4 regions of the Streptomyces sp. NPDC005496 genome follow, and region 1 is predicted to be linked to each of the others. Evidence: riboswitches for the same ligand, from Rfam matches in the RefSeq annotation. Region 1 holds a riboswitch; each other region holds the start of a gene.

The links. Region 1 has a riboswitch for cobalamin ahead of ACFYQQ_RS10205 (ribonucleoside-diphosphate reductase subunit alpha). Riboswitches for the same ligand answer to the same signal wherever they lie in the genome.
Region 2: another riboswitch for cobalamin. It lies ahead of ACFYQQ_RS03735 (HoxN/HupN/NixA family nickel/cobalt transporter); the one in region 1 lies ahead of ACFYQQ_RS10205 (ribonucleoside-diphosphate reductase subunit alpha).
Region 3: another riboswitch for cobalamin. It lies ahead of ACFYQQ_RS05465 (prenyltransferase/squalene oxidase repeat-containing protein); the one in region 1 lies ahead of ACFYQQ_RS10205 (ribonucleoside-diphosphate reductase subunit alpha).
Region 4: another riboswitch for cobalamin. It lies ahead of ACFYQQ_RS26665 (cobalamin biosynthesis protein); the one in region 1 lies ahead of ACFYQQ_RS10205 (ribonucleoside-diphosphate reductase subunit alpha).

Annotation. Positions count from the first base shown of each region.
Region 1 is NZ_JBIAJQ010000003.1:333,242-340,785, forward strand. It holds gene ACFYQQ_RS10185 (GntR family transcriptional regulator) at 255-1,019, shown strand; gene ACFYQQ_RS10190 (DUF3311 domain-containing protein) at 1,206-1,478, shown strand; gene mctP (monocarboxylate uptake permease MctP) at 1,475-3,085, shown strand; gene ACFYQQ_RS10200 (GNAT family N-acetyltransferase) at 3,168-3,680, shown strand; cobalamin riboswitch at 3,734-3,893, shown strand; gene ACFYQQ_RS10205 (ribonucleoside-diphosphate reductase subunit alpha) at 4,023-6,398, shown strand; gene ACFYQQ_RS10210 (ribonucleotide-diphosphate reductase subunit beta) at 6,398-7,411, shown strand; gene ACFYQQ_RS10215 (hypothetical protein) at 7,324-7,544, opposite strand, start outside.
Region 2 is NZ_JBIAJQ010000001.1:820,461-828,004, forward strand. It holds gene ACFYQQ_RS03710 (DUF6099 family protein) at 1-409, opposite strand, end outside; gene ACFYQQ_RS03715 (nucleotide pyrophosphohydrolase) at 601-933, opposite strand; gene ACFYQQ_RS03720 (ATP-binding protein) at 930-2,165, opposite strand; gene ACFYQQ_RS03725 (cell division protein SepF) at 2,739-3,128, opposite strand; gene ACFYQQ_RS03730 (metalloregulator ArsR/SmtB family transcription factor) at 3,483-3,842, opposite strand; cobalamin riboswitch at 3,924-4,163, shown strand; gene ACFYQQ_RS03735 (HoxN/HupN/NixA family nickel/cobalt transporter) at 4,191-5,291, shown strand; gene ACFYQQ_RS03740 (TetR family transcriptional regulator) at 5,547-6,212, shown strand; gene ACFYQQ_RS03745 (zinc ribbon domain-containing protein) at 6,317-6,766, shown strand; gene ACFYQQ_RS03750 (hypothetical protein) at 6,894-7,544, opposite strand, start outside.
Region 3 is NZ_JBIAJQ010000002.1:192,413-199,956, reverse strand. It holds gene ACFYQQ_RS05480 (ABC transporter ATP-binding protein) at 1-336, opposite strand, end outside; gene ACFYQQ_RS05475 (CbiQ family ECF transporter T component) at 333-1,439, opposite strand; gene ACFYQQ_RS05470 (SCO2322 family protein) at 1,556-2,206, opposite strand; gene ACFYQQ_RS05465 (prenyltransferase/squalene oxidase repeat-containing protein) at 2,203-3,438, opposite strand; cobalamin riboswitch at 3,546-3,679, opposite strand; gene ACFYQQ_RS05460 (PP2C family protein-serine/threonine phosphatase) at 3,858-4,934, opposite strand; gene ACFYQQ_RS05455 (ATP-binding protein) at 5,121-7,220, shown strand; gene ACFYQQ_RS05450 (MBL fold metallo-hydrolase) at 7,249-7,544, opposite strand, start outside.
Region 4 is NZ_JBIAJQ010000009.1:65,087-72,630, reverse strand. It holds gene cobN (cobaltochelatase subunit CobN) at 1-255, opposite strand, end outside; gene ACFYQQ_RS26670 (cobyric acid synthase) at 252-1,760, opposite strand; gene ACFYQQ_RS26665 (cobalamin biosynthesis protein) at 1,757-2,698, opposite strand; cobalamin riboswitch at 2,803-2,939, opposite strand; gene ACFYQQ_RS26660 (hypothetical protein) at 3,085-3,306, opposite strand; gene ACFYQQ_RS26655 (inorganic phosphate transporter) at 3,319-4,557, opposite strand; gene ACFYQQ_RS26650 (lysozyme) at 4,726-5,466, opposite strand; gene ACFYQQ_RS26645 (class II aldolase/adducin family protein) at 5,681-6,514, shown strand; gene ACFYQQ_RS26640 (alpha/beta fold hydrolase) at 6,700-7,544, shown strand, end outside.

The DNA of each region.
Region 1 (7,544 bases):
CATATGCAGGGACCTTTCATTGCTCAACCGACAGAAGGGACAGGGGTGTTCCGGTGGCACGAACAGGGCACCCCGGACCTGGGCGGCGACCCTCCGACGGACGCGATGGACTAGACCAACGGGGACCCCGACGGTATATAGAGGGGATCACGGAGCGTGCGGGGGACACTCGCGCGCGAAGCCGTGCCACGATGTGAGCCGTGGCCGATCGGGTATGTCGGTCGCTTCGGCATCCGGAGCCGGGAAGGCAGAGCATGAGCACCGACGTCAGCAGTGCGGAGAACGAGGGTGGGGCACCCATCCGTACCGCGCGCGTGCCCAAGTACTACCGCCTGAAGAAGCACCTGCTCGACATGACGGAGACGCAGTCGCCCGGCACCCCGGTGCCGCCCGAGCGCACCCTCGCCGCCGAGTTCGACACCTCCCGCACGACCGTGCGCCAGGCACTCCAGGAGCTGGTCGTCGAGGGCCGCCTCGAACGCATCCAGGGCAAGGGCACCTTCGTCGCCAAGCCGAAGGTCTCCCAGGCGCTCCAACTCACCTCGTACACCGAGGACATGCGCGCCCAGGGTCTCGAACCCACCTCGCAGCTGCTGGACATCGGCTACATCACCGCGGACGAGACGCTCGCGGACCTGCTCGACATCACCGCCGGCGGACGCGTGCTGCGCATCGAGCGGCTGCGGCTGGCGAGCGGCGAGCCGATGGCCATCGAGACGACCCACCTCTCCGCCAAGCGCTTCCCCGCCCTGCGCAGGTCGCTCGTCAAGTACACCTCTCTCTACACCGCGCTCGCCGAGGTCTACGACGTCCACCTCGCCGAGGCCGAGGAGACCATCGAGACCTCGCTGGCCACCCCACGCGAGGCCGGCCTGCTCGGCACCGACGTCGGGCTGCCCATGCTGATGCTCTCCCGGCACTCGCTCGACAGGACCGGTCAGCCGGTGGAGTGGGTGCGCTCGGTGTACCGGGGCGACCGGTACAAGTTCGTGGCCCGCCTCAAGCGGCCTATGGACTAGATCGCCCGGGTCCCCGCATGAAGCGAGCCCTCATGAGTGCGGAAAACGCCGTCGTGGGGCATTCGCCGCCGCGGAGAATCCCCAGGTCGGGACCGATATGCGGACGGGGGGTTCCGTCTGCGTGACACCGTCGCCTACATTGCCTGCGCATTACACAGGTGATCAGCGAGGGGACGGAGCCGCGGAATGTCAGATGTGCCCGAAGTCAAGCCACCGGTGGTGACACCGGTCCGCGTGGTCATTGCCGTCTGCCTCGTCGCGCCGTTCGTGGCGATGCTGTGGGTCGGCTCCTACGCGAAGACCGACCCGACGTTCATCGGAATCCCGTTCTTCTACTGGTACCAGATGCTGTGGGTGCTCATCTCCACGCTGCTCACGATGACCGCGTACCAGCTCTGGCAGCGTGACCAGCGTGACCAGCGCGCCCGCGCGACGAAGGACGGGGGTGCGTCGAAGTGAACGACGGCGTGAACGGAGTCGCCCTCGGCGTCTTCATCTTCTTCTTCCTGGCCGTCACGGTCATGGGCTTCCTGGCCGCGCGCTGGCGCAAGGCCGAGAACGAGCACAGCCTCGACGAATGGGGCCTGGGCGGACGGTCGTTCGGCACCTGGGTCACCTGGTTCCTGCTCGGCGGCGACCTCTACACGGCGTACACGTTCGTCGCCGTCCCCGCGGCGATCTACGCGGCGGGCGCGGCCGGCTTCTTCGCGGTGCCGTACACCATCCTCGTCTACCCGCTGATCTTCACCTTCCTGCCGCGGCTGTGGTCGGTCTCGCACAAGCACGGCTATGTGACGACCTCCGACTTCGTGCGCGGGCGCTTCGGCTCCAAGGGGCTGTCGCTCGCGGTCGCCGTCACCGGCATCCTCGCCACGATGCCGTACATCGCCCTGCAACTCGTCGGCATCCAGGCGGTGCTGGACGTGATGGGCGTCGGCGGCGGCGAGAACACCAACTGGTTCGTGAAGGACCTGCCGCTGCTCATCGCGTTCGGCGTGCTGGCCGCCTACACCTACTCCTCGGGGCTGCGGGCGCCCGCCCTGATCGCGTTCGTGAAGGACACCCTGATCTACATCGTGATCGCGGTGGCCATCATCTACATCCCGATCAAGCTGGGCGGGTTCGACGAGATCTTCAAGGCGGCGGGCGAGAAGTACACGGCCGCCGGCGCGGGCGGGGTCGTGCCCGCCGAGGCCGGGCAGTGGACGTACGCCACCCTCGCGCTCGGCTCGGCGCTCGCCCTGTTCATGTACCCGCACTCGATCACGGCGACGCTGTCCAGCCGCAGCCGTGACGTGATCCGGCGCAACACCACGATCCTGCCGCTGTACTCCCTCATGCTGGGCCTGCTCGCCCTGCTCGGGTTCATGGCGATCGCGGCCGGGGTGAAGGTGCAGAACGGGCAGCTGGCGATCCCGCAGCTGTTCGAGAACATGTTCCCGGACTGGTTCGCGGGCGTGGCCTTCGCGGCCATCGGCATCGGCGCGCTGGTGCCGGCGGCGATCATGTCGATCGCGGCGGCGAACCTCTTCACCCGCAACATCTACAAGGACTTCATCAAGCCGGACGCGACGCCGCAGCAGGAGACCAAGGTCTCCAAGCTGGTCTCGCTGCTGGTGAAGGTGGGCGCGCTGGCCTTCGTCCTCACCATGGACAAGACGGTCGCGATCAACTTCCAGCTGCTGGGCGGCATCTGGATCCTCCAGACCTTCCCGGCGCTGGTCGGCGGCCTGTTCACCCGCTGGTTCCACCGCTGGGCGCTGCTCGCCGGCTGGGCCGTCGGCATGGTCTACGGCACCTTCGCCGCGTACGGGGTCGCCTCCCCGACGCAGCGGCACTTCGGCGGCAGTTCGAAGGAGATTCCCGGCATCGGGGAGATCGGCTACATCGGGCTGACGGCCTTCGTGCTGAACCTGGCGGTCACGGTCGTGCTCACCTTCGTCCTGCGTGCCGTGAAGGCTCCCGACGGCCTGGACGAGACGTCGCCGGAGGACTACACGGCGGACGCCGGGGACCCGGGCGTCCAGGTGGAGCTGCCGCCGGCCACGGCGGGCACCTCGCACTGAAGTCCCTCTCGTACACACCATGTCGGGCCGCCGGAGGAAAACCGGCGGCCCGACGTCGTTCCCGTCCGGCAGACTCACCCGCATGGACATCATCGTCAGGCGGGCGCTGCCCGGGGAGTACGGGACGCTCGGGGAGATCACCGCACAGGCGTATCTCGGTGACGGTCTGCTCGACTTCGGGGAGGGCGACGGCTACCTGGTGCACCTGCGGGACGTCGCGCGGCGCGCCGCCGCGGCCGAGGTCCTGGTCGCCGTGGACCGGGACGCCACCGTGCTCGGCGGGGTGACGTACGTGCCGTCGGCCGGCAACGCCATGGCCGAGCTGGCCCGTCCCGGCGAGGCCGAGATCCGCATGCTGGCGGTCGCCCCGCAGGCGCGCGGAAGAGGAGCGGGCGAGGCCCTGGTGCGCGCCTGCGTCGACCGCGCGCGGGCCACGGAGGGCTGCGTCCGCGTCGTGCTGTCGACCCAGCGGACCATGCGCGCCGCGCACCGGATCTACGAGCGGCTCGGCTTCGTCCGGACCCCCGAGCGCGACTGGAATCCCGTCCCGGAGCTCGACGACATCCTGCTGCTGACCTACGAACTGACGCTCTGACAGCTGCGTCCACCGCGGCCGACTGACACCCTCCGGAGCCGACACGACACAACATGTGGGGGTGCGTCGACGGCCCGGCACAAGATGTATGCTCATGCTCGCTGTCGCCGCAGGGGAATCCGGTGCGAATCCGGAACTGTCCCGCAACGGTGTACTTGTGCGTGTTCGCGCACACGGTCAGTCCGAGGACCTGCCGACAGTGCGCCCGGCCCGTCCGGTCCGGGTGCCCAGACGTCCGGGCCTCGTGGAGTGGGCCGGTGGACGCACGCGTACCCGTGCCGGGGTGACGTGTGCCCCGCTGCCCTCCCTCCAGGCCCCGTGCCGAGCGAGGGAGAGCCCCACGTGACCATCGCGCCAGCCGATCCGGCCGCAGCGACACCGTCCGCGACAGCGGCGGAGACGGACGGTCCCGGTGCCGCGTTGCTGCGGACCCTGACCGACCTCACCGCAGACCTCCCCGGCGCCGACCCCGGCCGGGTCGCCGCCGCCGCCCTGCGCGGCCGGTCCGCGCGGGCGGACGGGGCGGAGCTGCGCGAGCTGGCCACCGAGGCCGCGGCGGGACTCATCTCCGAGGACCCCGTCTACTCGCGCCTCGCCGCCCGGCTGCTGACGATCGGCATCGCCGCCGAGGCCGCCTCCCAGGGCGTCACCTCCTTCTCCGCCTCGGTCGCCGTCGGCCACCGGGAGGGGCTGATCGCGGACCGCACCGCCGAGTTCGTCCGCCTGCACGCGGAGCGCCTGGACGCGCTCGTGGACACCGCCGGGGACGACCGCTTCGGCTACTTCGGCCTGCGCACGCTGCACAGCCGCTACCTCCTGCGGCACCCGATCACCCGGCAGGTGATCGAGACCCCGCAGCACTTCATGCTGCGCGTCGCCGCCGGCCTCGCCGAGGACGACACCCCGCGCGCCGTCGACGAAGTGGCCGCGCTCTACGGCCTGATGAGCCGGCTCGAGTACCTGCCGTCCTCCCCCACGCTCTTCAACTCCGGTACGCGGCACCCCCAGATGTCGTCCTGCTACCTCCTCGACTCGCCCCTGGACGAGCTGGACTCCCTCTACGACCGCTACCACCAGGTGGCCCGCCTCTCCAAGCACGCCGGCGGCATCGGCCTGTCCTACTCCCGCATCCGCTCCCGGGGTTCGCTGATCCGCGGCACGAACGGGCACTCCAACGGCATCGTCCCGTTCCTGAAGACCCTGGACGCCTCGGTCGCCGCCGTGAACCAGGGCGGCCGGCGCAAGGGCGCGGCGGCGGTGTACCTGGAGACCTGGCACTCCGACATCGAGGAGTTCCTGGAGCTGCGCGACAACACCGGCGAGGACGCCCGCCGTACGCACAACCTGAACCTCGCCCACTGGATCCCGGACGAGTTCATGCGCCGGGTCGACGCGAACGGCGTCTGGTCGCTGTTCTCACCGTCCGACGTGCCCGAGCTGGTCGACCTGTGGGGCGAGGAGTTCGACGCCGCGTACCGCGCGGCCGAGGAGGCCGGGCTCGCGCGGAAGACGATCCCGGCCCGGGACCTGTACGGCCGGATGATGCGCACGCTGGCGCAGACCGGCAACGGCTGGATGACCTTCAAGGACGCCGCCAACCGCACCGCCAACCAGACGGCGGAGCCCGGGCACACCGTGCACTCCTCGAACCTGTGCACCGAGATCCTGGAGGTCACGGACGACGGGGAGACCGCGGTCTGCAACCTGGGCTCGGTCAACCTCGGGGCGTTCGTGGTGGACGGGGACATCGACTGGGAGCGGCTGGACGAGACCGTCCACACCGCGGTGACGTTCCTCGACCGGGTCGTGGACATCAACTTCTACCCGACCGAGCAGGCGGGCCGCTCCAACGCCCGCTGGCGCCCGGTGGGCCTCGGCGCGATGGGCCTCCAGGACGTCTTCTTCAAGCTGCGGCTGCCCTTCGACTCCCCGGAGGCGAAGCGGCTCTCCACCCGGATCGCCGAGCGCGTCATGCTGGCCGCCTACGAGGCGTCCGCGGACCTCGCCGAGCGCAACGGCCCGCTGCCCGCCTGGGAGAAGACCCGCACCGCCCGCGGTGTGCTGCACCCCGACCACTACGCGACCGAGCCGGCCTGGCCGGAGCGGTGGGCGGCCCTGCGCGAGCGGATCGCGGCCGTCGGCATGCGCAACTCGCTGCTGCTCGCCATCGCGCCGACCGCGACGATCGCCTCCATCGCCGGCGTGTACGAGTGCATCGAGCCGCAGGTGTCCAACCTGTTCAAGCGCGAGACGCTGTCCGGCGAGTTCCTCCAGGTCAACTCCTACCTGGTGGACGAGCTCAAGCGGCTCGGCGTGTGGGACGCGCAGACCCGGGAGGCGCTGCGCGAGTCGAACGGCTCGGTGCAGGGCTTCACCTGGGTGCCGCAGGAGGTGCGGGACCTGTACCGCACGGCCTGGGAGATCCCGCAGCGCGCGCTGATCGACATGGCCGCCGCCCGGACCCCGTACCTGGACCAGGCGCAGTCGCTGAACCTGTTCCTGGAGACGCCGACCATCGGCAAGCTCTCCTCGATGTACGCGTACGCCTGGAAGTCGGGCCTGAAGACGACGTACTACCTGCGCTCGCGTCCCGCGACCCGCATCGCCCGCGCCGCCCGGGCGCAGACCCCCGTCCCCGTGCAGGCGGCCCCGAACGCCGACGCCGACGCCGTCGCCTGCTCCCTTGAGAACCCCGAGTCCTGCGAGGCCTGCCAGTGATGTCCAGCGAGACCAAGAACCTGCTCGACCCGGGCTTCGAGCTGACGCTCCGCCCGATGCGCTACCCGGACTTCTACGAGCGCTACCGGGACGCGATCAAGAACACCTGGACCGTCGAGGAGGTCGACCTCCACTCGGACGTCGCCGACCTGGCGAAGCTGTCACAGGGCGAGCAGCACATGATCGGCCGGCTCGTCGCGTTCTTCGCGACCGGCGACTCGATCGTCGCGAACAACCTGGTGCTGACGCTCTACAAGCACATCAACTCCCCGGAGGCGCGGCTGTACCTGTCGCGCCAGCTGTTCGAGGAGGCCGTGCACGTCCAGTTCTATCTGACGCTGCTCGACACCTATCTGCCGGACCCGGAGGACCGCGCGGCGGCCTTCGACGCGGTCGAGAACATCCCGTCCATCCGGGAGAAGGCCGAGTTCTGCTTCCGCTGGATGGACTCGGTGGAGAAGCTGGACCGGCTGGAGTCGAAGTCCGACCGCCGCCGCTTCCTGCTGAACCTGATCTGCTTCGCGGCGTGCATCGAGGGGCTGTTCTTCTACGGCGCCTTCGCGTACGTCTACTGGTTCCGCAGCCGGGGTCTCCTGCACGGCCTGGCGACCGGCACCAACTGGGTGTTCCGCGACGAGACGATGCACATGTCGTTCGCGTTCGAGGTGGTCGACACGGTCCGCAAGGAGGAGCCCGACCTCTTCGACGAGCGGCTGGAGGAGCAGGTGACCGCCATGCTGCGGGAGGCCGTCGAGGCCGAGCTGCAGTTCGCGCGCGACCTGTGCGGTGACGGCCTCCCGGGGATGAACACGGACTCCATGCGGCAGTACCTGGAGTGCGTCGCCGACCAGCGCCTGACGCGCCTCGGCTTCGCCCCGGTGTACGGCTCGGAGAACCCGTTCTCCTTCATGGAGCTCCAGGGTGTTCAGGAGCTGACCAACTTCTTCGAGCGCCGTCCCTCGGCGTACCAGGTCGCGGTGGAGGGCTCGGTCGGCTTCGACGAGGACTTCTGAGCCGGGCGGGCGCTCCCCCGGGCGGCCCTGAGCTCGCGGTCGACGCGCCACTCGTGGCGCAGGCCGATCAGTGAGGGCAGGGCCAGGACCAGGAAGAGCGCGAGGACGGTGAGCAGGGCGACGGTGGTGTTCA
Region 2 (7,544 bases), on a different contig from region 1:
GCACCCGGTCGCGGGACTCGTCGGCCGCGTCGATCGCCTCCATGCACTGCCAGTAGGTCCCCTCGTCGTCGGCCGCGCAGGCGATGCCGACGAGCGCGATGCCGACCTCGCCAAGCAGGCCCCCGAGGTCGAGGAGGGTCTGCCGGGCGTCACCCAGGTCCGTGAGCTGGGCGGCCCGCAGGTCGCCCACTCCGAGCGACGGCGCGTCCAGTACGCCGCAGCCTCTTCCCGCCAACTCCGTGAGCCCCAGCGCCTCGCCGCGTAATTCGGGAGGCCCGGAGACGGCCAGACGACTGCCGATCGCCTGTGCCAGGGCCTGCGCCTGCCACACCTCCCTCATGATCTCCGGCATTTCGCTGCTTCCCGCCAGGGCACGCCTGCTCGTCACGATGAGCCGCACCGCGTCCATGCGCTGCCCCCGTCTGTCCGACGCGCTTTCACACGTCCGCCCGAACTCCGCTGTCCACTACCCAGAGTGAGGGCGCGGGGGACGAAAAGCCAGAGGAAGCCCGAAATCTGTGGACAGAGAATCGACTGTGGACAACTCAACCACTACTGAGAGTGACAGAAGGAGGGCGTGCGGGGCGGGGCGGGCGTCGGTCAGGGGCTGTCCGGAGCCGGGAATCGGCGTTCGTTGCGGTCGATCTTGGCGTCCAGCGCGGCGAGCGGATCCACGTCGAGCACCGCGCACAGCTGGAGGAGATACGCGAGCACGTCCGCGACTTCGTCGGTCACCCGGTGCGCGGTGTCCGGGTCGTCCATCACGCGGGCCGACTCCTCCGGCGTCAACCACTGGAAGATCTCCAGCAGTTCGGACGCCTCCACGCTGAGCGCGGCGGCCAGGTTCTTGGGGGTGTGGTAGGGCTGCCAGTTGCGTACGGCCGCGAACTCGCCCAGTCGGCGCTGCAACCGCGCCACGTCCAGTTCCGTCACACCCCCAGGTCTACCACCGTCACTCCCTCCACCTCCGCCGCCCACGACGCGTCGCTCACGGCCCCGACCAGCCGGATGTGCCCCCGCTCGCACATCCGCGCCGCGAGCCGCAGCAGCTCCCCCGCCTGCCGGGCGTCCATGCAGCGGTCGAAGCCGTCGGCCAGTACGGTCAGCGTCTGGAGCGCCGCGGGGACCTCACCGGCGGGGTCCACCTCCAGCACTCCGGGCCCGGTGAGCAGTACCAGGGCCAGCGCGAGATACCTCAACTCACCGTCCCCCAGCAGCCCCACGTCCGTACGGCGGCCGTCGCCCCGGTCGAGCAACCCGCGGACGGTGCCGTCACGCAGGGGTTCGGCGAGCAGGTCGGCGATGGGGCCCGCGCAGCCGGCGCGGACCGCCTGGACGAGCAGCCCGTGCCGGCGGGAGCACTCGGTCCGGGTGCGCCAGAGCACGTCGGCGAGGTTGTCGCAGCCGGGCAGCAGGCGCCCGCCGCCGACCGGCACGGGTGCGCGCATGTACGGCGGGCGCGGGTCACAGGGGAAGACGGAGCGCAGCGCGATCACCATCTGCTCGGCGGCGGCGAGCACTTGGCGCTGCCCGTCGGTCTTGCCCGCGACGCGCAGGGGCAGCAGGGCGGTGCCGAGGCGGTCGTCGGGGAGTGGGCCCCGGGTCACGGGGGACGAGCCCGCCGTGTGCCAGGCGGCCTGGACGACCGGGCGGCTGGGGTCCCGCAGCGCCGTCTCCAGCAGGACGAGTCCGCCCGCGGTCAACCGTTCGCCCACGATGCGCAGTTCGGGTTCGGCCTGTACGGCGAGGTCGAGCCGGACCGGCCCTTCGGGGCCGTCGGCCGTACAGCCGATACGGAAGCCGCGCCGACGTTGGGCGTCCGGGCGGGCCCCCTCGGGTACGCAGGCGGCCGGGTCGGGGAACACCTCGCACAGCTCGGCCCCGCCACCGAGCCGCGCCAGCGCCTCGTACGCCCGTAACGCACTGGACTTGCCGCTGCCGCTGGGGCCCGCGAAGAGGGTCAGCCGTCCCAGCGTGAAGTCGGCGGCGCGGTGCCCGGCGAAGGCGGAGAGCCGCAGGTGGGTGACGCTCGGCCGTTCCGGCCGGGCCGGCTGAGGACTCGGCGCGGCGGAACCCGCCTCGGCGGCACCTGCCGGTACGGCCTGGCGCGGCTCACACTGCTCGTGGGACTCGCGCGGTTCACGCGCGTCACGCGGCTGATCCAACTGACGCAGCTCGCGCGACCGATCCGACTCACGTTCGTCGAGACCCGCGGACCCAACCCCCAGCGGCCCGGTCCGGCCGGCCACCCCGTTTCCCCGTACGGGCATCCCCGCACCCGCCGGTCGCGCCCCTGCCCCCGCCGCTCGCGGTTCGGGGACCCGCTCCTGCGCGGCCGGCTCGACCGGCACCTCCCGCCCGGTCGGCTTCGGGGCGCCGAACCGGCCCGGACGCCCCGCGGCATCCACGCGGTACCCGACGGGAGAAAGGGACTCACCGGGTCCATCGGGCTCAACGCACTGAACCGGCCGAACCGGTCGGCCAGATGAAGTGGACGGAACGGATGGAACAACCCGAAGGGACTGAACCGAACGAACGGGCTGAACAGGCTGAAGGGGAGGCAAAGGCGGCACGGTCATATCCGGACGGTAGGACTCCGCCGGGAGGCGAACCGTTCCACCCGGGCGACCTTCCTTCGTTCGAGGGATCACGCCCGTTGATCACGCGGCCCCGGCTACCGTCCGGCCGCCCCTCGTCAGGTCACCCGCGAGTGCCCGACCGCGCCGGGAACGTCCACGTCACAGCCCCGGAACCCCGACCCCCTCCATCAACCCCTGCACCTCGGTGCCCGGCGGTGTCAGCAGGAACACGTTGCGGTCGACCCGGTGCATCCCGCTCGCCAGGCCGAAGACGACGCCCGTGCTGAAGTCCAGCACCCGCTTGGCGACATCGGTCTCGGCGCCCGTCAGGTCGAGCAGGACGGGGATGCCCGCCATGAGTGTCTCGGCGACCTCGCGGGCGTCCGCGAACACATTGACCCGCAGCACGACGAAGCGCCGCCTGGTCTCGGTCGCGGCCTCGGGTATCGCCCGGTGACCGACGGCGGAAGGCCAGGCGTCCCGGCCGCGCAACGGAACGACCTGGGCGAGCCCTTCCCACTGTTCATCGGTGACGTCGTGGCTGTTCACTGGCCATCCCCGCCCTGGCTCGCCATGGTTGTCTGCACCGGGCAATTCTTACGCATGGTCACCCGTTCGGCCGAACAGCGACACGGTACGCGACGGTTCTCCTTGCCGGAGAAGGGCTCTGAACGGCCGGGAGACAGCGGACCGGGCCGCCGAACTGCCGTAACTGCCGGTAACAACCGGGCGGTCGGACCTACGGGCGGTCGGGCTACCGAGCCGTCGAGCCGTCGGTCTCTCGGACTGTCGAGCCGTCGGTCTCTCGGACTGTCGAGCCGTCGGTCTCTCGGACTGTCGAGCCGTCGGTCTCTCGGACTGTCGAGCCGTCGGGCTCGGACTGTCGGGGCTGTCGTGCCGGATTCAGGCGAGGCCCGTGCCGCAGTGTTCCAGCAGCGCGGCGGTCGGGGCGTCGACGAGCCGGTAGCGCACGACGCGGCCCTGCCTCTCGCCGACGACGACCTCCGCCGTACGCAGCAGCCGCAACGCCTGCGACACGGCCGGGTCGTTCATGCCCGTGGCGACGGCGAGGTCGGAGACGGCCAGGGGCCCGGCCCGGTGCAGCGCCAGCAGGAGAGCGAGCCGGCCAGGGTCGGCGAGCAGCGAGAAGCGGTCGGCCCACGCGCGTACCGCCGTGGGTTCGCCGATGGCGGCCACGGCGTCGCAGACCCGGTGGCCGTCGATGGTGCGCCGGCCGGCACGGTCGGCGGGGACGAGATGCATGGCGGCATTCTTCCAGGAGGCGCCGTGTGATCTTGGATACCTGCGCAACTGTGCAGGCTTGCAGCCGTTCACGGGCGGCACCTAAGGTTGGCGCGTCGTGGTGTTCGGGAAGACCGGTGACAGCCTTTCAGGGGCTCAGTCCGGAGCGGCCCTCGCCACTGTGATCGGGGAGTTCTCGTCCCGTGCCGCCCCAGGGCGGCGCCACTGGCCGGACGGCCGGGAAGGCAGGGGCGGGCGCGTCGACCCTCCACCACGCTCGGCTTCGGCTCGCGCGGGAGGTACCCGCAAGCCAGGAGACCGGCCACGGCATCTCACGAAGTGATCCACGAGGTGCTGGAGCGTGACCGCATGACCCTGCCCACCGGGCCCACGGGCCCCACCGTCTTCCAGTGGCGGCGCGAGGACACCGTCCGGACCGCCGGTCTGCTGGCGGTGATCGCCGCACTGCACGTCGTCGCGTTCGGTGTGCTGTTCCTGCTGGTCGTTCCGGCGCACTACGAGGTCGGCTCCAAGGCCTTCGGCATCGGGCTCGGCGTCACGGCGTACACCCTGGGCATGCGGCACGCCTTCGACGCCGACCACATAGCGGCCATCGACAACACCACGCGCAAGCTGATGGCGGACGGCAAGAGGCCGGTGTCCGTGGGGTTCTGGTTCGCGCTCGGTCACTCCAGCGTGGTGGTCGTCCTGGCCGCGCTGATCGCGGGCGGCACCCAGCTCGCCGGACGCATCATGAACGAGGGCTCGCGCACGCACCAGGTGCTGGGCGTCATGGGTACGACCGTCTCCGGCATGTTCCTGTACCTCATCGCGGCGCTCAACCTCGTTGCCCTGATGGGCATTCTGCGGGTCTTCCGGGCGATGCGGGAGGGGACGTACGACGAGCGGCAGCTCGAAGAGCACCTGGATTCACGGGGGTTCATGAACCGGATCCTCGGCCGTTTCACCAAGTCCATCAGCCGTCCCGGGCAGATGTTCCCGCTGGGCTTCCTGTTCGGCCTCGGCTTCGACACCGCGACCGAGGTGACGCTGATGGTGATGGCGGGCAGCGGGGCGGCGGCCGGGCTGCCCTGGTACGCGATCCTGTGCCTGCCGCTGCTGTTCGCGGCGGGCATGAGCCTCTTCGACACGCTGGACGGCACGTTCATGAACTTCGCCTACCAGTGGGCCTTCTCGAACCCCGTGCGCAAGGTGTTCTACAACCTCACCATCACGGGGCTGTCGATCGCGGTCGCGTTCCTGATCGGCACCATCGAGCTGGTCGGCGTCCTGCACGACAAGCTCGACCTGCGGGACGCGGTCACCGGCTGGATCGCGGAGCTAGACCTCGACAACGTGGGCTTCATCATCGTCGGCCTCTTCGTGATCGTCTGGGCCGCCGCGCTCGCGTACTGGCGCCTTGCCAGGGTCGAGCAGCGCTGGGCGGTCCGCCCGGCCGACGGCGGCTGAGACGGGGCCGCGAGCCTCAGCGCCGGGGGGCGGGCGACAGTGGCGGGCGCCGGAGCGCAGGGGGCCGGGCGAGCGTGGCGGGCGCCGGAGCCCTATTGGCACGGGGCCGACTCCGCACCCGGAACACGCATGACACTCAGTCCCCTCCCCACCAGGCACTGAGTGTCACCTCGATGCCGCCGATGCTAGTTTCGCCGCATGAGCGAGACATCCCCCGGGGGTCCGTCGGCCGGCGCGGGGGCGCCGAAGCCGCCGATGCGCGACGCCCTGGTCGCGGCCGCGTTCCGGCTGTTCCTGGAGCGGGGGTACGAGCAGACGACGGTCGACGACATCGTCGCGCTGGCCGGGGTGGGCCGACGGTCGTTCTTCCGGTACTTCCCGTCGAAGGAGGACGTGGTCTTCCCGGACCACGAACGCTGTCTCGCGGAGATGACCGAGTTCCTGGAGTCCGGCCCGCCGCAGGACGACCCCGTCGCGCGCGTCTGCGACGCGGCCCGGCTCGTCCTGCGGATGTACGCGGAGAACCCGACGTTCTCCGTGCAGCGTTACCGGCTGACCAAGCGGGTGCCCGGGCTGCGGGCGTACGAGCTCTCCGTGGTGTGGCGCTACGAGCGTGCCCTAGCCGACCACCTGCGGACCCGTCTCACCGACCGGCGTGACGGCACCCTGCACGCCGACGTGATCGCCGCCGCCGTGGTCGCGGCCCACAACAACGCCCTGCGTTCCTGGCTGCGCGCGGACGGCGAGGGGGACGCCGACGCCTTCGTGGACCGGGCCCTGGACTACGTGCGGCGGACGTTCGGCACGGAGGGCCCGGTGGCGCGTACGGAGGAGGGCGAGGACGTGGTGGTCCTGGTGGCCCGGCGCGGGGTCCCCATGTGGCGGGTCGTCAAGGAGATCGAGTCCGTCTGGACCGATTGAGGGTACGCAGTGCCTTTACGACTGGCACTGAGTGCCATACTCTGTGGCGCGTGCACGGCGATCCGAGCACATCAGATTCCGGCCGAGCGCAGGGAGATGACATCGTGTTCCACCCGGGAATCGGGATCGCGGCGGACGTGCTGGACGCCGACGTCCCTGAGAGCAACGCCACCGTCCCCGTCGAGAGCGGCGCCCCCGCCTGGGCCGGCAAGTCGAGCGAGGAACGCCTCGCCTTCCAGCGCTGTCGCTGGTGCGGGACCACCATGTTCCACCGGCTGCTGTGTCCGGTCTGCGCGTCGAGCGACCTGCGCACCGAACGCAGCCAGGGCACCGGCATCGTGCGCCGCACCACCGTGGTCCGCCGCAACACCCCGGCCGCGCGCAACGTCTCCCTGATCGAGATGGCGGAGGGTTTCACCGTCCGCGGCCGCGTGAAGGGGCCGTTCATCGCCATCCACCCGGGCGGCCGCGTCCGGCTCACCGTCGCCGAGGACCCGGTCCGCGGCGAGCCGGTCTTCGAACTCTGCGACGACCCGTACGGCCTGCGCCCCTGACGGCCCTCACCCCGGGCCGACGGGGGCCTTGTCACGCTCACCGGCGAAGACAATAGGCTCCTACGGCGTCCGTGCACCCCGCCCCCGTCACAGGAACGGGGCGGGCCCGGGACAGTACCGGGCCGGATCACTGCGTATGACGCGGCTCCACGGGATCCAGCACCGCCCGAGCAGGAAGCCCGCCGTCTTTTTCGCAGCGCAACTCCTCGGCCATGGCGAGCGAGACGGAGTGGGCCACGGTGGCGTAGGCCTCCTTCAATGCCCTGGTGTCACCTTCGGGCTCCTGCGGCATCCCCCAGCGCTGGACGCCGATGAGGACGTGACCCGACCTCGACGCGTCGGACAACCTGGGGCTCCGGCATGCGAATTGGACGTACGCCATGTCCGCCGCGGCCAGGGCGTCCTCTCCCATCTTCAGCACGGTGAACTTCGGGGCCGGCGGTTCGTCCGTCGGAGGGCCGTCGACCAGCTTCCACGTGATCCTGAGCACGAAGTCCGGCGTGCCGATGGGCAGATGGACGCGGCACACGTCTTTGGTCACGGTGGGGACCGGGAACTCCTCGACAAGGTCCGCTGCGGCCTGTGCGACGGTGTACTCCTTCGCCGACGCCTCGAACCGCGACGACCCCGTGATCACCTTCAGCGCCCGAGACGCCTCGGCGGACACAGCCTTGCCACCGCACAGCCGTGTCCCCCCAACCACCTTGTAGTCCTTCGGAGTTTTCGGAGTTCCCTCCGCATCTCCGTCCCCTCCACAACCGGAGGCGCCGAGAAGCAA
Region 3 (7,544 bases), on a different contig from region 1:
CCCCAACGACTCCATGCCGTAAGCGAGTTCGTCCTCGACGGTGTCCGTGACGAAGTGGGACAGCGGGTCCTGGCCCACCGTGCCCACGACGTCCGCGAGTTCGCGCGGCTTGTGCGTGCGGGTGTCCCGCCCGGCGACGGTGACCCGGCCGCGCAGGGTGCCGCCGGTGAAGTGCGGGACCAGACCGCCGACCGCGCCCAGCACCGTCGACTTGCCGACCCCGGACGGGCCCGCCAGCAGCACCAGTTCACCCTCCGGGACCTCGAAGTCCAGCCCCTGGACGGCCGGTTCCGCGGCCCCCTCGTACGTCACCGAGACGTCCGTGAAGCGGATCATGAGGACTCCTTGGGGGTGGGGGCGACGACGGAGGGCAGCAGCCCGAGCAGGATCGCCGCTGCGGGCCACAAGGGGAGGGCGGGTGCGGTCAGCGGGACGACGCCGGGGTGCAGGGCCGCCGGGTCCCGCGAGCCGGCCACGACCATCAGCGCGGCCACCGCGACCCCGGAGGCCGAGACGAGCCAGGCCCGCGGGCCCCAGGCGTCCGGCCGGTAGCGCGTGCGCAGCGTACGGCGTCCGCCCAGCCACAGGCCGCCGAGCGCGGCGGCCACCCCGGCGACGAGCACGGGCAGCCCGTACGTCCCGCCCTCCGCGGTCAGCACTCCGTAGGTTCCCGCGCAGACGCCGAGCAGCCCGCCCAGGGTGAGCGCGGACGTGGTGCGGCGGACGGCGGCCGGGACCTGGGCGGTGCGCCCGTACCCGCGCGCGTCCATCGCCGCCGCCAGCGCGACCGAGCGCTCCAACGCGCCCTCCAGAACGGGCAGTCCGACCTGGAGCAGACCGCGCAGACCCCGGTCGGGGCGCCCGCGCAACCGCCGGGCCGCCCGCAGCCGCTGGACGTCCGTGATCAGGTTCTGCGCGTACGTCAGCGCGACGACCACGGCGACGCCCGCCTCGTAGAGCGCGCCCGGCAGCGACTTGAGCAGCCGGGCCGGGTTCGCGAGGGCGTTCGCCGCGCCCACGCAGGACAGCAGCGTGGCCAGTTTGAGGCCGTCGTACAGCGCGAAGACCAGTCCCTCGGCGGTGACGTCGCCGCCGATGCGCACGCCCTCGGCCCAGTCCGGCAGGGGGACCTCGGGGAGCGCGACCAGGACCCGCTCGCCGGGGATGGGCGAGCCGAGGAACACGGCGAACACCAGGCGCACGGCCAGCACGGCGAGGGCCAGCTTCATGAACGCGCCGTAGGAGCGGGCCCAGGGCGCGTCGGTGCGGCGGACGGCCACGACATAGCCGGCCACGCCGACGAGCAGGCCGAGCAGGAGGGGGTTGGTGGTGCGGGAGGCGGCGGTGCCCAGGCCCAGGGCCCAGATCCACCAGGCGCCCGGGTGGAGGGCGTTGCCGCGGTTCGCCTCCACGGTGAAGGGGCGGCGGCGCCGGGGCACGGAGCCGGGGAAGCGCTCACCGGGCTCGCGGCGGGGCCCGCCCCCTCCCGGGGGACGGCGGTCCTCGGCCGGGGCGGGACGGTGGTTCTCGTCCGTCGTCACAGGTGCCACCTCGCTCAGTGCCGGCGGCGCCGGGCCTGCCATATCGCGGCCGCCCCCAGCGCCGCCACCGCCGCGAGGCCCGCGAGCAGGCCGGCCGAGGGGCCGGAGCCCCCCGAACCGGACTCGGACGCGGACCGCGGCCGTGCCGAGGAGTCGGGGTCGCCGGCCGCGACCTGTTCGCCGCAGCCCGTCCGCGGGTAGCCCGCGATGGCGCACAGCAGCGCGTTGGTGTCGTAGCGCAGCGGCTTGGCGACGGCGGCGAGCGCGTCGGCCGTCGTCGCGTCGGTGCCGACGCGCGCGCAGGCCGTGCGGGCGCGCGGCGGCGTCTGCCCGGACGGCGCGTCCGCGGCCGTACCGAAGTCCAGGACGAGCGCGATCCGCTTCCTGCCGTCGCGGGCGGGCGTCCCGCCGCAGACGGCGTCGAAGTCCGGCTTCGTACGCGGTTTCGTGGCGCGCGAGGAGTCCTCGCTCACGGCGAACCGGAAGCCCTGCACGTCGCCGTCGGAGGGCCGCGCGGTCGACGGGCCCTGCGTGGCGTACGTCCAGGAGCCGCCGCTCAGGTCCCAGAACGACCAGTAGCGGTAGCCGACGGCCTGGGCCTGCCCGGCCCCGCCGAGCACCAGGAGCAGCACGGCGAGGACGGCGGCGGCACCGCGCCGGGTCACGGCTGGCGCTTCCTGTTGCGGCCGCTGATCAGGAAGCCGACGCCGATACCGGCGACCAGGCCGACACCGACGATCCACCACACGCCGAGGCCGCCTTCCTCGTCGCCGTCCTTCTTCTTCTCGCCCGGGGCGTCCGTCTGGCCGGCGGACTGGGGCGCGGGGCCGGTCGCGGCGAGCCGCGCCACGAGGTCGGTACCGCCGAAGTCGCGCGGGTCGGTGCCGGTGGCGTGCGCCGCGAAGATCAGCTGGGCGTACGCGGCGGGACCGGACTTCGCGGCCCACGCGCCTGAGTTCTTCTCCAGCCAGGCCAGCGGCTTCTTCGTGTCCTCGGTCCGGCCCGCGGCGGCGAGCGCGACGACCGCGTCCGCGGTGTTGCCGTGGTCGGGCTGGTCCTTCGCGCCGGGCATCGCCGACGTGAGGTGCGAGGTGCCGCGCAGGGCGCCGGCGAGGTGGGCCGCGCCGTTGCGGGCCGCGTCCCCGGGCGTGAGCTTCTTCGGGTCCGCGCAGTCGGCGCCGTCCGCCGCCTTGCCGGCCTTCGCCGCGAACCCCTTGCCGAGGGCGCCGAGCACGCCGGCCGCCGTCGCGTCCTCGTTGGCCGCGAGGGCGCCCTTCTTGTCGGGCTGGTAGGCGAAGGCGCCGCCACCGTCCTCGTCGCACGGGACGGACAGCTTCAGCAGGGCGTCGTACGGGGACCTGCCGTCCTTGGCGGTGTCGCCGGGCGCGGTGCCCGAGGCGGCCAGGGCGCCGATCACCACGGACGTCGAGTTCGCGTCGCTGGCCCCGCCCGCGGCGAAGCCCCAGCCGCCGTCCTTGTTCTGGACGGACTTCAGCCAGGCCACGGCCTTGTCCCTCTCCGCGTCGTGACCGCCGAGCGCGGCGAGCGCCTGCACGGCGGCGGCCGTGCTGTTGGTGTCCACCATCGTCTTGGCGCCGCACTTCGCGGACGCGTCGGCGCGGTACGGGGCGAAGGCGCCGTTCGCGCACTGCTGACCGGTCAGCCAGTCGACGGCCTTCACGGCGGGCTTCACCCCGGTGGTGTGCTGGGCCAGCAGCGTGAGCGACTGCCGCCAGACCCCGTCGTAGGTGGGGTCGGCGGAGCCGTAGAGGCCGGAGGGGAGCGCCTGGGACGGTGAGGCGGACGGGGACGAGTCGTCGGCGAGGGCGGCGGATGCGGCCGCCGTACCGATCACGGCGGTGACGGCGAGTACCGCGGCGCTGCGGCGAACAATCATGACTCTCCCTGCGGGGAGCCGGGCAGCACCGGGCACGCTGGAGTACCGGGTGGCTCCGGCCCCGTATCCCTCGACGGTGCCGGCCAGCGGCGGGCTGCCGATGGCGCGAGCCGGTCACGTCCCGCGCGAGGCGATCCGGCTCACCGTCCGGCGGACGGTTCACGGTTGCGGGTCAGCGCCGGAATTGCACCGGCTTCCCCCCGTACGGGTGTGATGACGACGCGCTCACTCTACCGGCCCGTAGCCAGGCGCCCGTGGGCCGCCCGTGCGGACCCCGTGGGCGGGGCCGGCACGGGCGGCCCGGAAGGTCGCGGCCGACGGCGACGACGGGGAGACCGCCCGGTTCCGGCCGGAGGCGGACGCGGCGAACCGGACCCCGGTGGCCTGACGCCGGGACGCGCGGCACGGCGCGCGCCGGGTCAGGGCGTGCGTGCGGGGACCGTCGACTCCAGCGGTTGGCACAGGACCAGGGCGAGGTCGTCGTCGGGCGCACCCCCGGTGTGCGTGGTCAGCCGGGTGTAGAGCGCGTGCAGGGCGTCGTCGGGCAGGGGCTCGCGCAGGGCGAGCGCGGCCTCGCCGAGCAGCGGGAAGGCGTTGCCGTCCGGGTCGCGGGCCTCGGTCAGGCCGTCGGTGTAGAGGAGGAGCCGGTCGCCGGGCTGGAGCCGTACGCGGTACTGACGCGTCTCGGGCGCCAGCCCCAACGGCGTGCTGGGCACCCCGGATTCGAGCAGCTCGACGCGGTCGCCGGAGCGCAGCGGCGCCGGATGGCCGCAGTTGACCAGCCGCACCTCGCCGGGCGCGAACTCGGCGAACACCGCGGTGACGAAGTCCTCGGGGCCCAGTTCCGGGGCGAGCCGGGCGTCGAGGCCCTCCGCCAGCACCGTCAGGTCCGGTGCGGTGTAAGCGAGTTCACGGAATCCGGTGATGGTGTCGGCCGTCAGCCTGAGGGCGTCCAGGCCGTGCCCGCGCACGTCACCGACGAGGACCCGCAGTCCGTACCGCGTCATCGCGACGTCGTACAGGTCCCCGCCGACCGTCGACTCCAGGGCGGCGCAGTGGTAGCGGGTGCAGACCTGCGTCCCGTCCAGGTTCTTCGAGATGGGCCGCAGGATCGCCTCCTGGGTGACCCGGGCCACCTCGCGGGCCTGGACCAGCATCCGGTCCAGGAGTTCGCGCTGCCGGGCCGCGTACACGGTCAGGGCGCAGCCGAGCACGAGTCCGCTCCAGCGCACGGTCAGCTCCAGGGGCGGCACCTCCTCGGCGAGGCCCATGACCAGTCCCAGGGCCGCCGAGCAGCAGCAGACCAGCAGGGTGGACCGCGGTCCGAGCCGGACGCAGGCCGTCAGCGGGGCGATGAGCAGCATCGTGATCAGGGAGGGGACCTGGTCGAAGAGCAGGTCGGGGACCGCGATCAGCAGGCAGACGGCCAGCGGCGCGGCCGGCAGGCGCGGGCTCCTCTCACGTGCGTCCGTGCGGCCCGCGTCCCTGGCGGTCATCCATTGCCCCTGCTCCCTCGCGGTCATCCTCCGACGATCTCCGACTATCGCCCGTCACCCTCCGACCAACAGGGGGTTGATCGCATCTCTTCGGAATGTGCCGGGAAGTGGCGGCACATCAGGGCTTTGTGTCCGAGTTCGGTGAGCCGTGCGCGGTGTGGGACTGCTCTCGTCACACTGTGCCGTGTGTCCCAGCCATCGAACGGTGACCGACCGGGCAACCTCCCGCCCGAGACCCGCAGCTTCGTCGGCAGGCGTGCCGAACTCCAGTGGCTCGACCGGGCGTTGGACCCCGGAGTGGACGCCGGACGGCTGGTGAGCGTCGTCGGGACCGGCGGGGTGGGCAAGACCCGGCTCGCCCTGCGGGCCGCGGGCCGCGCCGCCCCGGACGCGTACCCGGACGGCGTCTGGCTGGTCGAGCTGTCCCCGCTGCACACCGCGGGACTGGTCGGCCTCGCCGTGGTGGAGGCGCTGCGCCTCGCCGACCGGTCGACGGCACCGGTCACCGACGTGCTCGCGCAATGGGCCCGTGACAAACGGCTGTTGCTCGTCCTGGACTCCTGCGAGCACGTCCTCGCGGACTGCGCCGCCCTCGCCGGGACCCTGCTGTCCGCCCTGCCCGGACTGCGCGTCCTCGTCACCAGCCGCGAACCCCTCGGCCTGCCCGGCGAGCGGGTGCTGCGCCTGGAGCCGCTGCCGGTGAAGGACGACGCCGTGGAACTCTTCGCCGACCGCGCGGCCGCGGCCGACCCCGCCTTCGTCCTGGACGACCTCAGCCGCGCCGCCGCCACCGCCGTCTGCCGCCGCCTCGACGGCATCCCCCTCGCCATCGAACTGGCCGCCGCCCGCCTCGCCGACCTCTCCGTCGAGGAACTGCACGGCCGGCTCGTCGAACGCCGCCCGCCCTCCCGGCTGGACCTGTCCACCCCGACCGGGGACGCGGGCCCGCCGCGCCACCGGACGCTGCGCACGGCCATCGGCTGGAGCCACGAACTGTGCGCGCCCCAGGAGCGGTTGCTGTGGGCCCGGCTCTCGGTCTTCGCGGGCGGCTTCCGCGCGACGGCCGCCGAGGACGTGTGCGCGGGCGGACCGCTGCCCGCGGGACGGGTCGGCGCGCTGCTGGACCGGCTCGTCGAGCAGTCCATCGTGGTGCGCCACCGCACCGACCCGGCCCGCTTCCGGCTCCTGGACACCGTCCGGGAGTTCGGCGCCGACTGGCTCCGCGCGCTCGGCGAGGAGCCCGCGGTACGGCGGCGGCACCGCGACCACTACCGGGCGCTGGCCCGCCGCGGCTGCGCCGAGTGGAACACCGGACGCCAGGTCCCGTGGTGCGAGCGCGTCCTCGACGAGCACGCCGACCTGCGCACCGCCCTGGACTGCGCGCTCGCCGAACCCGACGGCCGGACCCTGGAGATGGCCGCCGACGTCGGCTTCCTCTGGCGCCACTGCGGCCATCTGCGCGACGCCCAGCACTGCCTGGACCAGGCGCTCGCCGCCGACCGGGCCGCCGGCCACCCCGCCGCCGGCCCCGTCCGCGTCCGCGCCCTGTGGACCCGCGGCGCCGTGGCCCTCCTCCAGGGCGACCTTGAGGAGGCGGCCGGCTGGGCGGCGCGGTGCGCGGACCTGGCCCGGGAAGAGGGTGACCCGGTGGCCGTGGTCGCCGCCGCCTATGTGACCGGCGGGCAACTCGCCCTGAGCGGTCGGCTCCGCGAGGCGGTCGAGGTGCTCTCCGCGGCGGACCGGCTCCCCGTCCGGGCGGACGGGCTCGGCGCCGCCCAGCTCCAGGTCCGCCTCGCGCTGTCCTTCGCCCATCTGCTGGGCGGCGGCTACGACGACGCCCGCTCGGTCGCCCAGGAGGTGCGCGCCGCCTCGGTGACGCACGGCGAGAGCTGGGCCGGGGCGTTCGCGGACTGTTTCCTGGCCCAGACCGACCTGGCGCGCGGCGACGTCGACGCGGCCGTCCGCAACGCCCGCACCGCGCTCGCCGGGCACGCCCGCCTGCACAACACCGTCGGCGCGGCCATGTCCCTGGACGCGCTGGCCGCCGCCCTCGTCGCGGCCGGCGACGGGGAACGCGCGGCCCGCCTCCTCGGCGTCGGCGCGCGGGTCTGGGAGCTGACCGGACGTGCCCACATGGACTCGCCCGACCTCAGGGCGACCCGCCGCGCCCACGAGGCCCGGATCCGCGGCGAGATCGGCGACACGGCCTACGAGCGGGCGTACGGGGAGGGACGCGCCATGCCGTACGCCCGGGGCCTGGCCTACGCGACGGCCGGGACGCGCTGACCGCCGCCGGGCCGTCCCCGCCCGGCGGTCAGACGGCCACGTACGTCACGGGATCGCTCCCCGGTACCGTCTCCGCCCGGCCCAGTTTCACCAGCCGCCGGACGTGGGCCTCGGCCTCCGACACCGCGATGTTCCGGGAGGCGTACGGGATGCGGTCCCAGGGGCGGTTCCACTCCATGCGCTCGGCCAGCTGCCAGGCGGTGAGCGGGACGCGGAGCAGCGCGAGGAGCCCGGTGAGCCGCTCCTCGTGGTGGCCGAGCAGCGCCCGTACGCGCTCGGAGGCGTCGGTGAAGGCGTACTGGTGGGCGGGGAGCACCTCGGCGG
Region 4 (7,544 bases), on a different contig from region 1:
CTCGGCGTCCGGTACGGACTCCCCGCCGAGCAGTACGGTCGGGATCCCGGACGCCCGCAGCGCGGCCAGCCCGTCCTCCCAGGCCCGCTTGCCGCCCAGCAGCCGTACGACGGCGACGTCCGCGCCCGTCACCAGCGCGGGCAGCTCCTCGGCGACGTCTACCCGGTTCGGGTTGCCGATCCGGTACGCGGCGCCGGAGGCCCGGGCCGCCAGCAGATCCGTGTCGGCGGTCGACAACAACAACACTGTGCTCATGCGGGTGCTCCCGGTGGGATGAAAGGCAGTCCTGTCGGAGCGCCCGACTCGATGAGCCGCCACAGCGCGTCCGTGTCCGCGTGTTCCTCGATCAGATCGCCGAGCAGGTCCAGCTGCTCCTCGCGCAGGGTGGCGAACGACGTGCCGGCGGCCGGCACGAACCGGCGGCCCGCGGCGGCCGCCACCTCCCGCAGGAACGCCCGCCGGAACCCGTCCGACTCCAGCGAGCCGTGCCAGTGCGTGCCCCAGACGGCGCCGACCCGGCAGCCGTCCAGGAAGGGTTCGCCGCCGGTGACCTCGGCGACCCCGTGGTGGATCTCGTAGCCCTCGACGTGCTCGCCGAGCGCCTCGCCGACGGGCCGCGTGAGCGTCTTCTCCCGCGCGAACCGCACCCGCACGGGCAGCAGTCCGAGCCCCTCGACGTGGCCCGCCCGCGACTCGACGTCGTCCTCGATGTGCTCGCCCAGGGCCTGGAAGCCGCCGCAGATCCCGAGGACGGGCCGCCCCTCGGCGGCCCTGCGCGCGATCGCGTCCGCGAGGCCGCGCTCCCGCAGCCACCGCAGGGCGTTCACCGTGCCACGGGTGCCCGGTACGACGACCAGGTCCGCGTCGGCCAGTTCCTCCGCCCGGTCCACGAACCGCACGACGACGCCCGGTTCGGCGGCGAGGGCGTCGACGTCCGTGAAGTTGGACATCAGCGGCACCACGCAGACGGCGACCCGCAGCACGTCCTCGCCGACCGGCGGCGCCACGACGGACTCCCGGACGCTCCCGCGCAGGGACACCCGAAGTCCGTCCTCCTCGTCGATGCCGAGGCCGTGCCGGAACGGCAGGACGCCGTACGAGGGCCGGCCGGTGAGCCCGTGCAGCATCTCCAGGCCCGGCTCCAGCAGCGAGACGTCCCCGCGGAACTTGTTGACCAGGAACCCGGCGACGAGCTCCTGGTCCTCGCGGCTGAGCAGCGCGACCGTGCCGAAGAAGGACGCGAAGACGCCGCCCCGGTCGATGTCCCCGACCACCAGGACGGGCAGGCGCGCGTTGCGGGCGATGCCCATGTTCACGATGTCGGTGCGCCGCAGATTGATCTCGGCAGGACTGCCGGCCCCCTCACAGATCACCGCGTCATACGTGCCCCGCAACTCGGCCAGGCACTCCAGCACGGTCCCGAGCAGCGCCTCCTGGCGGCCCCCGTGGTAGCCGCGCGCGCTCATCTCGCCGACCGGCTTCCCCATCAGCACGACCTGGCTGCTGCGGTCGCTGCCCGGCTTGAGCAGCACGGGGTTCATCAGCGCGGTCGGCTCGACGCGGGCGGCCTGCGCCTGCATGGCCTGCGCCCGCCCGATCTCCGCACCCTCGCGCGTGACGAAGGAGTTGAGGGACATGTTCTGCGCCTTGAAGGGCGCCACCTTCACGCCCTGCCGCACCAGCCACCGGCAGATCCCGGCGGTCACGACGCTCTTGCCCGCGTCGGAGGTGGTTCCGGCGACCAGCAGCCCGCCGCTCACGGCCTCGCTCCCTTCGACAGCAGTCGTCCCGCGACGCAGACGCCCAGCGCGAGCCGGCTCACCCGGCGCGACAGGCGTACGGCCCGTTCGATGTCGTGCACCCCGACGGCTCGGCCGCTCCCGTTCAGCACGGGCCGGTGCTCGACCCTGCCGCCGTAGGAGAGGGTCCCGCCGAGCCGCACGCCCAGCGCCCCCGCGAACGAGGCCTCCACGGGACCGGCGTTGGGGCTCGGGTGGCGGCCGGCGTCGGCGCGCCAGGCGCGGACCGCGCCGCGCGGGTCGTCGCCCGCGACGGCCGCGAGGACGGCGGTGAGCCGGGCACCCGGCCAGCCGGCGACGTCGTCGAGCCGCGCGGAGGCCCAGCCGTAGCGGCGGTGGCGGGCCGACTTGTGGCCGACCATGGCGTCCAGGGTGTTCACGGCCCGGAAGGCGACCAGTCCGGGCACCCCGGCGACGGCGCCCCAGACGACGGCTCCCACCACGGCGTCGGAGGTGTTCTCGGCGACGGACTCGACCACGGCCCGGGCGATCCCGTCGGCGTCCAGCGCCTGCGGGTCCCGCCCGCACAGGTGCGGCAGCCGCTCACGGGCGGCGTCGACGTCCCCGGCTTCCAGCGCGCGGCCCACGGCGCGGGCCTCACGGCCGAGGGAGGTACCGCCGACGACGGCCCAGGTGGCGGCGGCGGTCAGCGCGACGGAGGCGGCGGGGGAGGGGCGTACGGCACGGCTCGCCAGCGCGGCGAGCCCGGCGGCGCCGCCCACGCAGACGGCGGTGTGCAGCGCGCCCCACCCGCGGTGGTCCCGCCACAGCACCCGTTCCACGGCGCCCGCGGCCCGTCCGAAAGCGGCGACCGGGTGCCCGCGGCGGGGATCGCCGAGGAGCAGGTCGCCGAGGAGGCCGGCGGTGGCGCCGTACGCGAAGACGCGATCGGCACGCACGGCGTCAGCCCGCCGTGGGGTGAAGTAGAACCCTCGTACTCAACAAGACCCGCAACGGGCAGCCGCGCATGGCGATATGTCCTCACTCAGGGTGTCCGCGCCCTGGTTCGAAGAGACCGGCGGGGAGAGTTCCTGGCTCCCGGGGGACTTCCTTCCCCGGTGACAGTGGCGGGACCGCGCCGGATTCACACCGGCTTCCTCTCCAGTCGCCGTACTTGGCTCCGGCAGTCCACCACGGGCTCAGAACAGCCGTCAACTTGCTGTTGACCTGCGGAGGGAGAGTGTGCGAAGGCCCACACGCACGTGGGGTGCGGGACGGTGATCCGTCCCGCACCCCACGTGAAGTGATGCCGCGTTGTTCGGCTTTCGCCGGTTCTGTCCGGTCGTCAGGCGACGATCAGATAGATCCCGTACCCCACCGCCGCCGCGCAGGCGGCGAAGCAGGCGTACGCGGTGGTGACCGCGAGGGCGGCGGATCCGCCCTGCGCGCCGGCGGACTCCCGCTTGGTGAGGCCGACGATGCCGAGGGTGAAGAGGCCGACGAGGGCCACGGTGACCACGAGGCTGACTCCGAACACGGAGCCGAGGGCTGCCCAGTCGATGTGCATGCTGTTCGTTCCTTAGACCGTGGCCGGGCGGGTGGGCTCGGTGGAGGGACCGGAGTCCGGGGCCGGGATGGTGGCCGTCAGGCTGACCGGGCCGGCCGGCGGCGGGGTGACCGCGGCGATCGCGGTGGTGACGACACCCGCGGGCTCGGCGTCGGTCTCGTTGACGTTGTCCATGGTGACGGGCTGGCGGCGCGAGAGCGTCCAGATGACCCCGGCACCGGCCACGAGCAGCGTGCCCGTGGCGATGATGCCCCAGGTGCCCTGCTGGGTGAGGAACTCGGCGCCGGCGCCGACGAGCCCCGCGGCGGGCAGGGTCAGGCCCCAGGCGATGAACATGCGGGTCGCGGTCGACCAGCGGACGACGCCGCCCTTGCGGCCGAGGCCGGAGCCCATGACCGCGCCGGAGCAGGACTGGGTGGTGGAGAGCGAGAAGCCCAGGTGCGAGGAGGCCAGGATGACCGTGGCGGCGCTGGTCTGGGCGGCGAAGCCCTGCGGCGGCGCGAGGTCGGTGAGGCCCTTGCCCATGGTGCGGATGATGCGCCAGCCGCCGAGGTAGGTGCCGAGCGCGATGGCCATACCGGCCGAGACGATGACCCAGGTGGGAGGGTTGGAGCCCGGCGCGAGCACGCCGCCGGTGACCAGGGCGAGGGTGATGATGCCCATCGTCTTCTGCGCGTCGTTCGTGCCGTGGGCCAGCGAGACCAGGCCCGCGGAGGCGATCTGGCCGGCGCGGTAGCCCTTGGCGGTCGCCTTCTCGTCGGCGCGGCTGCCGATCTTGTACGTCAGTCGCGTGGCGAGCATCGCGGCGAGTCCGGCCACGACGGGCGCGGCGACCGCGGGGATGAGCACCTTGGTGACGACGGTCGAGCCGTTCACCGACGACCAGCCGGCCGACATGACCGCGGCGCCGATGAGGCCGCCGAAGAGTGCGTGGGAGGAGCTGGAGGGCAGACCCAGGAGCCAGGTCAGCAGATTCCACAGGATGGCGCCGACGAGCGCCGCGAATATGACCTCGGTGCGGATGCCCTCTTCGTTGATGATGCCGCCGGAGATCGTCTTGGCGACCTCCACGGAGAGGAAGGCGCCGACGAGATTCAGCGCGGCGGACATCGCCACCGCCGTCTTGGGCTTCAGAGCGCCGGTCGAGATGGTCGTCGCCATCGCGTTGGCAGTGTCGTGGAAACCGTTCGTGAAATCGAACACGAGAGCGGTAACGATCACGATCCCGAGGAGAAGCGTGATGTGTTCCATTTACCCAGGCTTCTGTTGGACGTCAGTGGCAAGTGGAACGTAGGCAACCTGGGTGAACGGAAGATGAACTGGGGCGGGCGGAGCGGTGACCCGATCGGCGTGCCGCCCTTCCGCTTGTGTGCGACTGGCGCGTGCGAGGGCCGCAGAGAGGCGGAATATGGGGCTCCGCTAGCCCCTCGCGAAGGTCCGCAGTCCGCGCAGGGACCCGTTGAAGAGATTCTGGTCACCCGGCAGCCGGCCGCCGTTGTCGTACTGCCAGAACGTCCAGTACGTCCACCCCGCGGGCAGCGGCCCCGCGTCCGCCGAGTCGTAACGCGCGATCCACAGCGCGTGGTCCGCGGCGAAGGCGGAGCTGGCGCCGGTGCAGTCGTTCCACCAGTGCGTCGTCGTGTAGATCACCGGCCGGCGGCCCGTAGCCCGCTCGACGCCGTCGCTGAACGCCCGGATCCACCTCACCATCGCGGCCCTGCCCAGGCCGTAGCACTTCCTCCCGTACGGGTTGTACTCGATGTCGAGCGCGGGCGGCAGCGTCCAGCCGTCCGGACGCCAGGCGCCTCCGTTGCGTACGAAGAACGCCGCCTGCGCGCCACCCGACGACCGGTCCGGCAGGGCGAAGTGGTACGCGCCGCGCAGGAGGCCCGCGGCGCGCGAGCCGTCGTACTGGCGGCCGAAATACGGGTTCCGGTAGCCGGTCGACTCGGTCGCCTTCACGTAGACGAACCGGGCCCCCTCGGCCTTCGCGGCCGGCCAGTCGACGTTCTTCTGGTGCGAGGAGACGTCGTGTCCCCGCGGCTTGCCCGCCGCCGACACCGGCGCCCCGGCCAGTGCGGCCCCGCCTGCCACGAGCGCCGCCACGGCGACCGCGATCGCGCGGACCCGGCGGCGGGACGGGTGGTGCTCACGGGCCATGCTCTCCCCCATGGAAATGGCGACGGAATGACGACACGCCACGACAAATCCCCCAGAGGCTACTGGAAAACCGGCGGCACTTTGACCATCCGTGTCCGTGGGGTGACAGTGGGTGATGTGGTTGGTCAACTGCTCGTCGGGCCGCGCGGGTTCGGCGCGGACACCCGTGCCGTCGGCAGCCGCGGGTGGGCGCCCGTCCTGGCAGGATCGCGGCATGGTCGAACAGCGGCGGGACCCACGGGACGACCGGTCGGGGCGGGACGGGACCCGGGGCGACGGGGGAGACCGGACGGCGCCGACCCCGGGAGGCCCCACCGGGGTGCACGCGACGGACCCGGTCGCGGGGGACCTTGGGGTGCGGCACGCCGAGGACGCGGGGGAGCGGCTCGCGGCGGCCTGGGACGAGCTCGTGGCGACGGCCCGCCGCACCGTGGCCGACGGGCTGGTCGTCGGCACGTCGGGCAACGTCTCGGTGCGCGTGGGGGACACCGTCCTGGTCACCCCCTCGGGCGTGCCGTACGACCGGCTGACACCCGCGGACCTCGTCGCCGTCGCCCTCGACGGCCGCCGGGTGCGCGGCGCGCTCCCGCCGACGAGCGAACTGCCGATGCATCTCGCCGTCTACCGCACCACCGACGCGCGCGCCGTCGTGCACACCCACGCCGTCCACGCCACGGCCGTCTCGACGCTCGTGCACGAGCTACCGCTGATCCACTACATGTCCGGCGCCCTCGGCGGCCCGGTCCGCGTCGCCCCGTACGCGACGTACGGCACCGAGGAACTGGCCGAGAACATGCTCCGGGCCCTCGCCGGCCGCTCGGCCTGCCTCCTGCGCAACCACGGCACCGTTGCCCACGGCGCCACCCTCGACCAGGCCTACGACCGCACGGCCCAGCTGGAGTGGATGTGCCGTGTCTGGCTCACCGCGTCCTCCGTCCCCGGCCTCGCCCCGTCCCTCCTGACCCCCGCCCAGCTGGCCGAGGCGACCCGGCGGCTGGCCGACTACGGCCGGCCGCGCGAGGAGGACCGGGACCCGCGGCAGGGCTGACGTCCCTCCCGACGGCACCGAGAGTTCCCCCGAGGCCACCTCACCGCGGCCTCACGGGGGGTCCCGGAGCGGGCGCCCGCACCCCGGGGCGATCACCCGCGAGATCCGGCCGGCGGCCCCGGCCGACGAAAACGCCGAGGACCCGCCCGCTGGCCGACAGCGGGCTCCCCCGGGAGACTGGAGCGGTGCGCACTGTCAAAGCGACGGCCGCCGCCGTCACCGTTGCCCTCGCCGCAGGCGCGGCCTCCGTAGCCGCCGGCCGGTACGCCAGCGATGCCGCGCTGAAGGCGCCACCGGGCCGCCCCCTGCCCACCGAACCCCGCCTCACCGTGCACTCCACGGCCGCGGGCCAGATCGCCCTCACCCGCGCCCTGGCCTCACTGCGCCCCGGTACGTACGGACTCGGCGGCGACGGCTCCCACGCGGTCGTCGGCCCGGTCCTGGACGGTGCCCCGCACCCCGCGGACACGGTCGTACGCCGCCTGGAACGCGTCACGCACGGCACCCTGGAACCCGGCGACAAGGTCTGGCTGACCCCGAACGTGTACGTGGGCGACCCGGCCGGCGCCCTCGGCCTGGAGCACGCCGACGTGGACGTGCCCGGCGAGCTCGGCGCCCTGCCCGCGTGGTTCGTGCCCGGCGCGCGCGACACCTGGGTGATCACCGTGCACGGCCTCGGCACCACCCGCGAACACCCGATGAACGTCATGCCGTTCCTCCAGCGCCAGCATCTGCCGGTGCTCGACCTCGCCTACCGGGGCGACCTCGGCGCACCCCGCTCGCAGGACGGGCTGAACCACCTCGGCGAGACCGAGTGGCGCGACCTGGACGCGGCCATCCGCTACGCGGTGCGCTACGGCGCCGAGAAGGTCGTCCTCCACGGCTGGTCCACCGGCGCCACCATGGCCCTGCACGCCGCCGCGTACTCCGCGCTCCGCGACCGCATCTCCGGACTCGTCCTGGACTCGCCGGTGCTCAGCTGGGAGACGACGCTGCGCGCGCTGGCCTCGGCCCGCCGCACGCCCGCCGC